2 regions of the Plantactinospora sp. CA-294935 genome follow, and region 2 is predicted to be linked to the other one. Evidence: riboswitches for the same ligand, from Rfam matches in the RefSeq annotation. Region 2 holds a riboswitch; the other holds the start of a gene.
What was found. A riboswitch is a leader RNA that binds a small molecule or an ion and turns the genes downstream of it on or off. The one in region 2 is predicted to bind cyclic di-AMP.

Region 1 (5,537 bases), 5.1 Mb from region 2:
GGTTCGCGCACCTCACGCACATCCAGTTGCACCACGGCGACAGCGACAAGGCGCCGAGCGCCAACCCGGTCTCCGCGATCTTCGACCGGATCTTCGTGGCCGGGCAGGCGGCGATCGACCGGTACGCCCGCAACGGCGTGACGATCCCCCGGGAAAAGTTCGCCATCGTCGGCCGGCCGCAGGTGGAGTCGATCGCGGTCAGCCGGGAGCCGATCCGGGACCGGGCCGACAAGGTGGTGCTCTACACACCGACCTGGACCGGGCACAACGCCGACGTCGACCACTGCTCGCTGCCGGTCGGCGAGACCCTGGTCCGCCGGCTGCTGGACCGGGGCGTGACGGTGATCCTGCGGGCCCACCCCTACACCTCGCAGAATCCGGCATCGGCCCGGCAGCTCGCCCGGATCGAGCAGCTCCTCGCCGAGCACCGGGCCGGCACGGGACGGCGGCACGTCTTCGGTGCCGAGGCGGCGAAGAAGATGAGCCTGGTCGACTGCGTCAACGCCTCCGACGCGCTGGTCTCGGACGTCTCCGCGGTGATCTCCGACTACCTCTACTCCGGCAAGCCGTACGCGGTCACGGACCGGGTCGGCGAGGGTGACCGGTTCGTCGAGGGGTTCCCGCTGGCCGGCTCGGGCTACGTGCTGGACTCGCAGATGTCCAATCTGGACGACGTACTGGACCGGCTGCTGGACAGCGATCCGCTGGCCGAGGCCCGGTGGCGGACCCGTACCCGCTATCTCGGCGACTTCCCGGAGCAGCGGTACGCCGACGGATTCCTCGACGAGGCCCGCCGGCAGTTGGACGGCGCCGCCACCCAGTCCGTGCCATCGCCGCGCCCCGCGCCGGTCTCCTGACGCAGCGCCGTCCACACCGTCGGCGCCGGTCTTCCGAGCACGGTCGGCGGCTGTGCCATGATGCGTCGGTGACGATGATCAGGACCAGCCACGACCGGAACGAGCTGGCCGGTCTGCTGCGCCGCGACCCCCACCTGCACGCCTACGAACTCGGCGACCTCGACGACTTCTACTGGCCGTACACCACCTGGTACCGGCTGGACGACGCCGTGGCGCTGCTCTACCAGGGTGGGCCCACTCCGGTGCTGCTGGCGCTGCACCGCTCACCGGCGGTGCTGGCCGAACTGCTCACCGGCCTGCTCCCGCTGCTGCCCCGACACTTCGAGGCACACCTCTCCCCCGGCGGCGAGGCGGTGCTGGCCCGGGAGTACCCGGTCAGGTCGCGCGGGGCGCACCTGAAGATGGCGCTCACCGACCCGGACCGGCTGGCCCGGGTGGCGCCCGGCGGCGAGGTGCTCAGCGAGGCCGACGTGCCGGAACTGACCGGGTTCTACCGGGCGGCCTATCCGGGCAACTGGTTCGATCCCCGGATGGTCGGGACCGGCCACTACGTGGGGATGCGCCGGGACGGCGAGCTGGTCGCCGTTGCCGGGGTGCACGTCTGGTCGCCGCGATACCGGGTGGGCGCGCTGGGCAACGTGACGACGGCTGCGGCGTACCGGGGACAGGGGCTGGCCAGCACGGTGGTGGCGACACTCTGCCGGCGGCTGCTGGAGACCGTCGACACGGTGGCGCTGAACGTCGTCGCGGAGAACACCGCCGCGTACAAGCTGTACGACCGGCTCGGTTTCACCCCGGTCGCCGAGTACACCGAGTACGTCGTCGGCGAGCCGTCACCCGCACCCGGCGCGGACGACCGTCCTCTTTGAACCCGGTCACCACCACGTCCTCCGGGGGCAACACGATCGCCGAGGCGTTCGTCGGCTCGGTCACCCTCGGGGAGGCGCCGCACCGGCCCGAACCGGTCCGACCCTTGTCAACGGTCGGCACCCCGGGCACCATGTCAACGTTCTCGAAAGCCGCCAGTCCGCCAGGCGTGCGGACCTGCGTCCGCCCGGTCCGTACGCCTGCCGTCCACCCCTTGCTTTCGCCAGTCGATCTGTCGCCGAGGAGGCGCCGGTGCTTGAGGAGTTCATGGGCATTCCCGCCCACCCCTTCCTGGTCCATGCCGCGGTGGTGTTCGTGCCACTGCTCGCGTTGACCGCGGTCGGGTACGCGTTCGTTCCGTTCGTCCGACCGCACCTGCGCTGGGTGCTGGGACTGCTCGCGGTCGCCACCCCGCTGGCCGCGCTGATGGCCAAGCTCTCCGGTGACCGGTTCCTCGCCCGGCTGGAGTCCCGTAACCGGGTCAGTCCGGAGTACGTGCCGCGGCTGGCGGAGCACCAGGACCTCGGCACCAACACCCTGTACGCGACGATCGCGCTCGGGGTGCTGACCCTGGCGCTGGTCTTCCTGGTCAAGCCCCGGGTCACCGCCGCACCGGTGACCGCCGGGACCGAGGGGAGCGCCGAGGGCGGCCCGGCCGCTGCCGCCGCCAAGGGGTCGCCGGTGCTGACCCTGGTGCTCGGGGTGCTGTCCCTGGCGGCGGCCGGGATCACCCTGTACTACGTGTTCCGCACCGGCGACACGGGCGCCCAGGCGGTGTGGCAGGGCCAGTGATTCCCGCCTGAGCACGGGCACGCACGGCCGACGACACGACGACGCCGGCCCGCTCCACACCCCCGGTCGGCACGGGTCGTCCGGGTGGGTGGGTCGGGCCGGCGTCTCGTCGGGCCGGCGTCTCGTCGGTACTACCGGCGGGCGGGGCGGGTCAGGACGAGTAGCCCCGGGTGGCCGCCCAGTTCGCCAGGTCGATGGTGGTCATCCAGTAGTTGCTGTCCTCGCCCGGGATGGCCGGGTCGGCGATCTTCACCGTACGGCCGTCGTCGCGGTAGCCGACCACGGTCAGGTAGTGCCCGCCGGGGTAGCTGTGCCAGCCGCCGTCGAGGTCGGTCGCCGAGCCGGCGATGTTGACCACCACGGCGTACCCGCTGGTGACGGCGTGCACGACGTCGGCCTGGAGCCGGTCCATCTGGGCCGGGGTGGCCGCGCCGCCGGGGATGGCGGTGGTGCGGTAGAAGTCGGTCCCGGTGATCTTGTTGAGCACCCGGGTGGTGTCCTCGGCCGAGTTGGTGCCGCTCATCGTGGTGCCGAGGTCGGCGGCGACGGCGTCCTGGCTCGGCTGCTTGTCCCGGACGGTCAGCGCGATCCGGGTGGCGGCCGGGCCGCAGTACCAGCCGTTGATCTGGGCCTGGAACTCGTAGTCCAGCAGCTTCGACTCCGGCGGCGCCGGTGGCTTGCTCGGGGTGCTGGCCGGGGTCGCCTTCGCCGCCTTGGTGGTCGGCGCGGTGGTCGCCGGCTCCGACGGGGTCGCCGGGGCGGTCGTCTCCGGCGCGGTGGTCTCCGGTGCGGTGGCGATGGCCGCTCCGGCCTGCCCCGCCGGGGCGCCGAGTTCGGCGACGGCGACGGTCGAGGTCTCCGGGGCCTCCGCCGAGCCGGTCGAGGCCAGGACGACCCCGCTGGACGCGGCAGCGGCGAGCACCGCGGCCGAGGCGAGCGCGAGCCGGTTGCGCCGGCCCGACATGGCGGTCCGGAACCGCCCGTTAATTGCGTGCTTCAACGTTATCCTCCAGGGGAAATGCGCGTCACCCCCACCGGGGGCAAGGAATGACGCGGCGTTTCAGTCGCTGCCGGAATGTGACGTGAAATCGCACGGAATCGCACGGACGAAATCGCCCGGGAGAGGCCCGCCGATGCATTCGGCGGAACGGCCGACGTACGGACGGACCGACGGTGCGCCAGCCGGTGGGCGCGCCGCTATCGGCGTACCGGCGGAATCAGCGCCACCACGATCCGTCGCGACCGGCCGGCGGCCCCACCGGGGACCGCGACCAGTTGGCCGGCGGACCCGGGCAGCGCCCGCGCGTCGACGACTTCCGCGTCACAGACCGCTATCGGGCCAGGTTCAGGTGCCGGCCTGGGGTCGGCCGGTCCGGGTCAGGGCGGTCCGGGACGGTCGCGGCGACCGGGAGTGGAGCCGCGACGCAGCGAGGGAACTGGGGGGACGGGCCGGGGCCCGGGTGGTACGGCACGAACAGCTACTCCTTCCGACACCGCCTACCGGGTTAGCTGACGGATTCGGGCGGGAAGGCCGCCCTACCACGGGCCAGCGGCTCGCGGATTCACCCCAGATAACTGTGGGTCCCCGGCTCGTTACAGAACGACTCGGCGGGCCTGCTCCGGTGTCACCCAGATGGCGACCAAGGGGCCGGACCAGACCCGCCGACATTACTGGCCGCCTTCCGCCGTTGCCAACCCCACTGAACAGCGAAAACAGTGATTGAGAGCGCGATCGGGACGACCGGCGACCGGGCTTGGGGCGGCGGGCGGCCGCGCAGATAAACCGGCATGATCATGTACGCGTACGGTATGACGGAAATGACCGGCTTGGCGCGGTGGTCCGAGCATGGGACGAGGACTCCAGGAGGCTCCTTCCGATGACAACGGTGCACGAAGCGACCTACGACCTGCTCCGTTCCCTCGGTCTCACCACCCTCTTCGGCAACCCCGGCTCCACCGAGGAGCCATTCCTGAAGAACTTTCCGGCCGACTTCGCCTACGTTCTGGCCCTCCAGGAGGCCTCTGCGGTCGCGATGGCGGACGGCTACGCCCAGGTCACCGGCCGGCCGGTGCACGTCAACCTGCACACCGCACCCGGCACCGGAAACGGAATGGGCAGCCTCGTCACCGCCTGGCACAACAAGACACCCATGATCGTTACCGCCGGCCAGCAGACCCGGACGATGAATTTGTCCGAGCCGATGCTGACGAACGTGCGCCCGACCCAACTGCCCGAGCCGTACGTCAAATGGAGTCACGAGCCGCTGCGCGCGCAGGACATTCCCGAGGCATTCATGCGGGCGCTCGCCACCGCCGTACAGCCGCCGGCCGGGCCGGTGTACCTCTCCCTGCCGCTGGACGACTGGGACGAGCCAGCCAACGGAACCGCGCAGGTACGCCGGATCAGCACCCGGGTCGCGCCCGATCCGGCGGAACTGGACCGGTTCGCCGAGATCCTGGCGGCGAGCCGGAGCCCCATGCTGGTGATCGGATCCGCGGTCGACCGCAGCGGCGGCTGGGCCGAGGCGGTCGCCCTGGCCGAGCGGAGCCGGGCACCGGTCTGGCAGCCGCCGTTCGCGGACCGGGTCGGCTTCCCCCAGGACCATCCCCAGTTCCAGGGACTGCTGCCGCCGGCGATCGGGCCGCTGGCCGAGAAACTGGTCGGGCACGACACCGTACTGGTGGTCGGTGCCCCGGTGTTCCGTTACTACCCGTACGTCCCCGGCCGGCGGGGCTATCTGCCGGACGGCACCCGGCTGCTGCACGTCACCGACGACCCGGCCGAGGCGGCCCGGGCACCGGTCGGCGACAGCCTGGTCGGCGACGTCACGCTGGCCTGCGCCGGGCTGGCCGAGCGGCTGCCGCCGACCGACCGGCCGATGCCACCGCCCCGGGCCGGTGCGCCGGACGGGGCCGCCGGCACCCCGCTGAGCCCGGAGGCGCTCTTCGGGGCGCTCGCCGCCGAGTGGCCGGCGGACGGGATCGTGGTCCCCGAATCCCCCTCCAACCTCAGCGTGCTGC
Region 2 (5,537 bases):
TTCTCGCGTACGCCCTGCCAGACCAGCCAGGCCCCGCCGATCTCGGCGACGGCGGCGAGCAGGAACAGCAGCAGCGAGCGCGCGATCGTCACCCCGTCATTGTCGCTGGCCGGGGCGGCCGGGCCGACGGCAGGAGCGCGGGTCCGGCCGGTTGCTTGCATCGATGGTTGTCTCTAAGCTTGGTCGGCGCCGTCACGCGACCGGTACGGGCTGGCCGGGGTGTCGTGGCGGATCGATGATCATGGGAGCTGGTCACGGGAGTCCAACGAGGGCGGTACGCGCCGCGCGCGTCGGCCACTCGTCGTCGTAACAGCACTGCCGGCACGCGCCAGGGGCGGCGACGGGGCCGGCAGTCGTCCGAGAGGAACTCCCATGCGGATCTCCGCACCGTACCGTCGCGTCTCCCTGGCCCTGGCCGCGGTGACCGCGATCGCCGCGAGCAGTGTCGCCGTGCTCGGCACCGGGTTGACGCCGACCGCGCAGGCCGCCGCCGGCTGCCTGGTCGACTACACCGCCAACCAGTGGACCGGTGGCTTCACCGCCGCCGTCCGGGTGACCGCCGGGGGCAGCCCGGTGAACGGCTGGACCGTGACCTGGACCTACGGTGGCGACCAGCAAATCACCAGCAGTTGGAACGCCCAGGTCAGCCAGTCCGGCGCGACCGTGACCGCCCGGAACGTGGCCTGGAACGGGTCGCTGCCGGCCGGCGGCTCCACCGAGTTCGGGGTGCAGGGCAGCTACGCCGCCAGCTCGTCTGCGCCGACCGGGTTCACCCTCAACGGCGAGCCGTGCAACGGTGCCGAGCCGACCACTCCGCCCAGCACCGCGCCGCCGACGACCAGGCCGCCGACGACTCCGCCGACCAGTGCCCCGCCGACGGTCACCCCGCCGCCGACGGTCCCGCCGACCACTCCGCCGCCGAGCGGCTGCGGTTCGGCGGTGCTCTGCGACGGCTTCGAGAACCAGACCGGCACGGCACCCTCCGGCGACTGGAGCGTCAGCTACCCGGACTGCTCGGGCAGCGGCACCGCCAGCATCGACACCTCGGTCGCGCACCAGGGCACCCGGTCGGTGCGGATCAACGGCGCCGTCGGCTACTGCAACCACGTCTTCGTCGGCTCCACCCGGGATCTCGGCGGCGTCGGAGCGGTGCGCTACGCCCGGCTCTGGGTCCGGCACACCACCGCGCTGCCGACCTCGCACGTGACCTTCCTGGCCATGCGGGACGCCAACGACGGCAACCGTGACCTGCGGATGGGCGGGCAGAACGCCGCCCTGCAGTGGAACCGGGCCTCCGACGACGCCACCCTGCCGGAGCAGAGCCCGAACGGTGTCGCGCTCAGCGCGCCGCTGCCGGTCAACCAGTGGACCTGCCTGGAGTTCATGGTGGACGGCGCGCAGGGCCGGCTCTCCACCTGGGTCAACGGCACCGCGGTGACCGGGCTGACCGCCGACGGTACGCCCACGCACGACGTCGACGGACAGTGGTACAACCGGGCCAACTGGCGGCCGAGCCTCACCGACCTGCGGCTGGGCTGGGAGAGCTACGGCGAGGGCGCGAACACGCTCTGGTTCGACGACGTGGCGCTGGGCTCGACCCGGATCGGCTGCTGACCGGCGCACCCGGTCCGGGGTTACGGCCGGGTGCGGAACGAGAACCGCCGGCACTGCCCAGGGGTGGCGGGCGGTGCCGGCGGTTCGCGATCGGTGCCTCAGGTGCCGTCGATCAGTTCATCGACAGGTGCACGTGGTTGGTGTGGTCGCTGGACGGGTCACCGTTGCCCCCGTTGTACGTCTTCCAACCACCGCTCGGCAGCCAGATCTGCTTGAACCAGATCACGTACAGCACGCCAAGTCGATCGGCGTTTCGCACGAAGTACGCCGCCAGGTTGTTGCCGTACGTCCGGTCGCCGCCGGTCGCCACCCCGCCGAACCCGTTCTTCTGGGCGGCGAAGTCGCAGGCCTGCCCCTTCGGATGCTCGCCGCTGCCGCCACTGCGGAAGCAGGAGACGAACCGGGTGAAGCCGGCCGCCTGGGCCTGCTTCAGCGCGTGCAGGGTGCGCGCGGTGATGCAGCCGCTGGTGGTCGGGTCGTCGAGACTGCACGACTCGTCCGGGAAGGAACCGTCGGCGTTGCGGGGTGCCGGTCGCGCCGACCCGCCGCCGCTGCCGCTGATCCCCGAGCCGGCGCCGCCGCTGTTGTTCGCCGCCGCCAGCGCCCGTTCGGCCTGCTTCTTGCGGGTCTCCATCACCTCGACCTGCTTGCGCTGCTCGCCGATCTCCTTGTCGAGCGCCGCCTTGGCCTGGGTCTCCTTGTCCAGGCTCTCCCGCAGCCCGCGCAGCTCCCGGCTCTCGTTCGCCGAGATGGTGTCGAGTGCGGCTGCCCGGTCCACCAGGCTGGTCGGAGAACCGCTGTTGAGCAGGGCGGAGACCTGCCCGAGCCGGCCGGTCCGGTACGCCATGTCGGCCATCTCGGCGACCCGTTCGCTCCGGCTCGCCACCTCGGTGCGCAGCGCGGCGAGCTGCTGGTTCAGATCCGTCTGCCGCTTGACGGAGTTGGCCAACCTGTTCTTGGCGGTCAGGTAGCCCTTGCTGGCGGCCTGAAGCTGCTCGCGCAGGCTGTCGGTGCCTCCGTCGATGTCGTCCCCGCCGGGTGCCGCGGCCAGCGTCCCGGGGGTCGCGTACTCCGGTGCCGCGGCGGCGGGTGCGCCGCCGAGTGCCGCGAGGACCATGCCCAGGGCGACGGCCACGGTCGTCGCGGCCTTCCGGGGCGGTCTCGTGGCTCTCTGCGCGGACGCCGGAGCCTGTCGGGTGGGTGCCAGGAACGGCATATGACAATGTCCTTCCGTCAGCCGCCGACCGGGTTAGCTGACGGGTTCGGGACGGAAGATCCCTACCGCTGGAGCGGATGCACCCCTGGTACGTGGTTCCCCGGCTCGCGCGTGCGATTAGGCGACGGTCTCCGCAGGCGCCGGAGGGCGCCGCCCGGCGGAAACCGGAGCCGAGCCTACCGGCAGTTGCCGCCCGGGGATACGTGGCGTTGCCGGAGTTAGATTCGCGATTCTCCTACTTCGCAAGGATGTATCCGGACAAAAACCTCAAGCGCCGGATCGAAACTTAAGATGCCGCTAACTATCGGTGAGCCTCGACGTCTCCTGAGGCGGAATTCCGACAGTTTCCGGCTGACTCCGCCGTGACGCAGCGTCGCGAACGGTCACCACTCGGTGGGCCCGCAGCCTCCGGGGGCGGTGTTCGGCTCGACCTGGAGGGTGGCGTGCGAGATGTGGAAGTCCTCGCGCAGCGCCGACCGGGCCGCGGCGAGTACGGTACCGACTTCCGCATCGCTGTCCAGCCTCAGGTGCGCCGAGGCCACCTCCATGCCGGAGGTGAGGGTCCAGACGTGCAGGTCGTGTACGTCGCAGACCCCGGGTACGCCGGCCAGCCGGGCGCGTACGGCGGCCACGTCGAGGTGCTCGGGCGCGGCCTGCACCAGGATGCGTACGGCGGTCCGGCCGAGCCGCCAGGTGCGGGGCAGGATGAACAGCCCGACCGCCAGGGCCACGATCGGATCGGCCCAGCGCCAGCCGGTCAGGATGATCACCACGGCGGCGAGGATCACGCCCGCCGAGTTGAGCAGGTCCCCGAGCACTTCGAGGTAGGCGCCGCGCAGGTTGATGCTCTCCCGCGCCCCGGCCCGGAGCAGGCCGAACGCGGCCGCGTTGGCTAGCAGGCCGAGCGTGGCCACCAGCAGCATCGGGCCGGCCGCGACCCGGGGCGGGTCGTCGAACCGGCGTACCGCCTCGACCAGCACGTAGAGCGCCACCCCGAACAGCAGTACCGCGTTGGCCAGCGCGGCCAGCACCTCCAGGCGGTAGAGCCCGAAGGTCCGCTGCGGGTCGCCGGCCGCCCGCCGGGCCGCCGTGATCGCGGCCAGCGCCATCCCGATCCCGAGCACGTCGGTGAACATGTGCCCGGCGTCGGAGAGCAGCGCGAGCGAGCCGGTGACCAGCGCGGCGACCGTCTCGACCACCATCAGGACGGCGAGCAGCCCGAAGGCGGCCCAGAGCCGTCCCCGGTGCCGTTCCGCCGCCCGGGTCAACCGCCCCCCGTGGTCGTGCCCGGCCCCCAACACCCCCTCCTTCCGGCCCGATCGCCCCCGCCGTCGATACTGCCGGCCGGCCGGCGGCGGGAACCCGTCCTGTGCGGAATCGGTGCCCCCGTCCTACTGGAGAACGACGGTGTCCCCGTCCCTACCGGAGAACGGCGCTGACCCCGTCCTACCGGAGAACGACGGTGTCCCCGTCCCTACCGGAGAACGACGCTGACCCGTCCTACTGGAGAACGACGGGCGGGCGTGCCCGGCTCACCCGTCCGTGCCCGGCTCACCCGTCGTCGCCGAGGGTGGCGACGATCGGGGCCCGGGCAGCCCGGCGGGCCGGCAGCAGGCTGGCCAGCACCGCCGCCGAGGCGGCCAGCGCGGCGCAGAGGGCGAGCTGCCCTACGGGTACGGCCGGCAGCCCGTGCCCGTAGCTGCTGATCAGACCCATCGCCGCCGTCCAGCCGAGGCCGAGCCCGAGGGCGATCCCGGACAGTGCCCCGACCGCACCGGCCAGGGCCGCCTCGGTCAGCAGCATGGTCGCCAGTTGCCGGCGGGACAGGCCCAGCGCCCGGACCGTCGCCGACTCCCGGCGGCGTTCGACGACCGAGAGCGCGAGCGTGTTGCCGATGCCCAGCACGGCGATCAGCACCGACATGCCGAGCAGGGCCGCGAAGATCCCCAGCAACTCGTCGAGGGTGCGGGACAGCGCGTCGGCCTGGTCGGCGAGACCGCGTACCCGGACCGCCGGCTGGTCGGCCAGGGCCGCGTCCAGCGCCTGCCGGCCGGCCGCCGTCGACACCCCCGGGGCGAGGTCGACCAGCAGCCGGTCCGGCTCCCCGGGGCCGTACGCGCCGACGAACGACGCCCAGGGGACCAGGGCGGCACCGTCGACCGGGCTGTCGTCGTAGACCGCCACCACGGTCAGCGGCCCCGGTGGACCGAGGCCGAGCGCGATCCGGTCGCCGACCCCGATGCCCCGTTCGGCGGCGAGTTGCCGGCTCACCGCCACCGTGCCCGGGGCCAGCCCGGCCAGGCTGCCGGCGGTCACCTCGGGGCGGATCGGTCCGTGCAGCCGCTCGGGCGGCACCGCCCAGACCCGGATCCGGTCGTCCAGGGGCGAGTTGGCCAGGCGTACCTCGGCGACGGTGCCGAACGCCGGATCGGGACGGAGTCGCTGCGCCATCCCGGGCGGCAGCGGGCCACGTACCGCCACCGGCGAGCCGTCGGTGCGGACGCGGTCGAGTACGAAGTCCACCGGGAAGTTCTCGGCCAACTCCCGCCCGGCCTGCTCCCGGGCGGTCGCCAGCAGCACGCTGAACATCGCCATCAGGGCCACCCCGATGGTCAGCGCGGTGCTGGTCGCCGCCGCCCGCCGGGGATTGCGTCGGGCGTTCGCCACGGCCAGCCGTACCACCGGACCGAAGACCCGGGCCGGCAGC

Region 1: linked by a shared signal. The riboswitch ahead of ACQEVC_RS40055 (C39 family peptidase) and the one ahead of ACQEVC_RS18550 (coiled-coil domain-containing protein) in region 2 are both predicted to bind cyclic di-AMP.

Annotation. Positions count from the first base shown of each region.
Region 1 covers NZ_JBNJMU010000001.1:9,224,753-9,230,289, forward strand. The annotation lists gene ACQEVC_RS40040 (CDP-glycerol glycerophosphotransferase family protein) at 1-857, shown strand, start outside; gene ACQEVC_RS40045 (GNAT family N-acetyltransferase) at 932-1,726, shown strand; gene ACQEVC_RS40050 (DUF2231 domain-containing protein) at 1,977-2,516, shown strand; gene ACQEVC_RS40055 (C39 family peptidase) at 2,668-3,516, opposite strand; cyclic di-AMP (ydaO/yuaA leader) riboswitch at 3,996-4,137, opposite strand; gene mdlC (benzoylformate decarboxylase) at 4,394-5,537, shown strand, end outside.
Region 2 covers NZ_JBNJMU010000001.1:4,142,701-4,148,237, forward strand. The annotation lists gene ACQEVC_RS18540 (YnfA family protein) at 1-92, opposite strand, end outside; gene ACQEVC_RS18545 (cellulose-binding domain-containing protein) at 373-1,614, shown strand; gene ACQEVC_RS18550 (coiled-coil domain-containing protein) at 1,727-2,830, opposite strand; cyclic di-AMP (ydaO/yuaA leader) riboswitch at 2,837-2,964, opposite strand; gene ACQEVC_RS18555 (cation diffusion facilitator family transporter) at 3,214-4,128, opposite strand; gene ACQEVC_RS18560 (ABC transporter permease) at 4,382-5,537, opposite strand, start outside.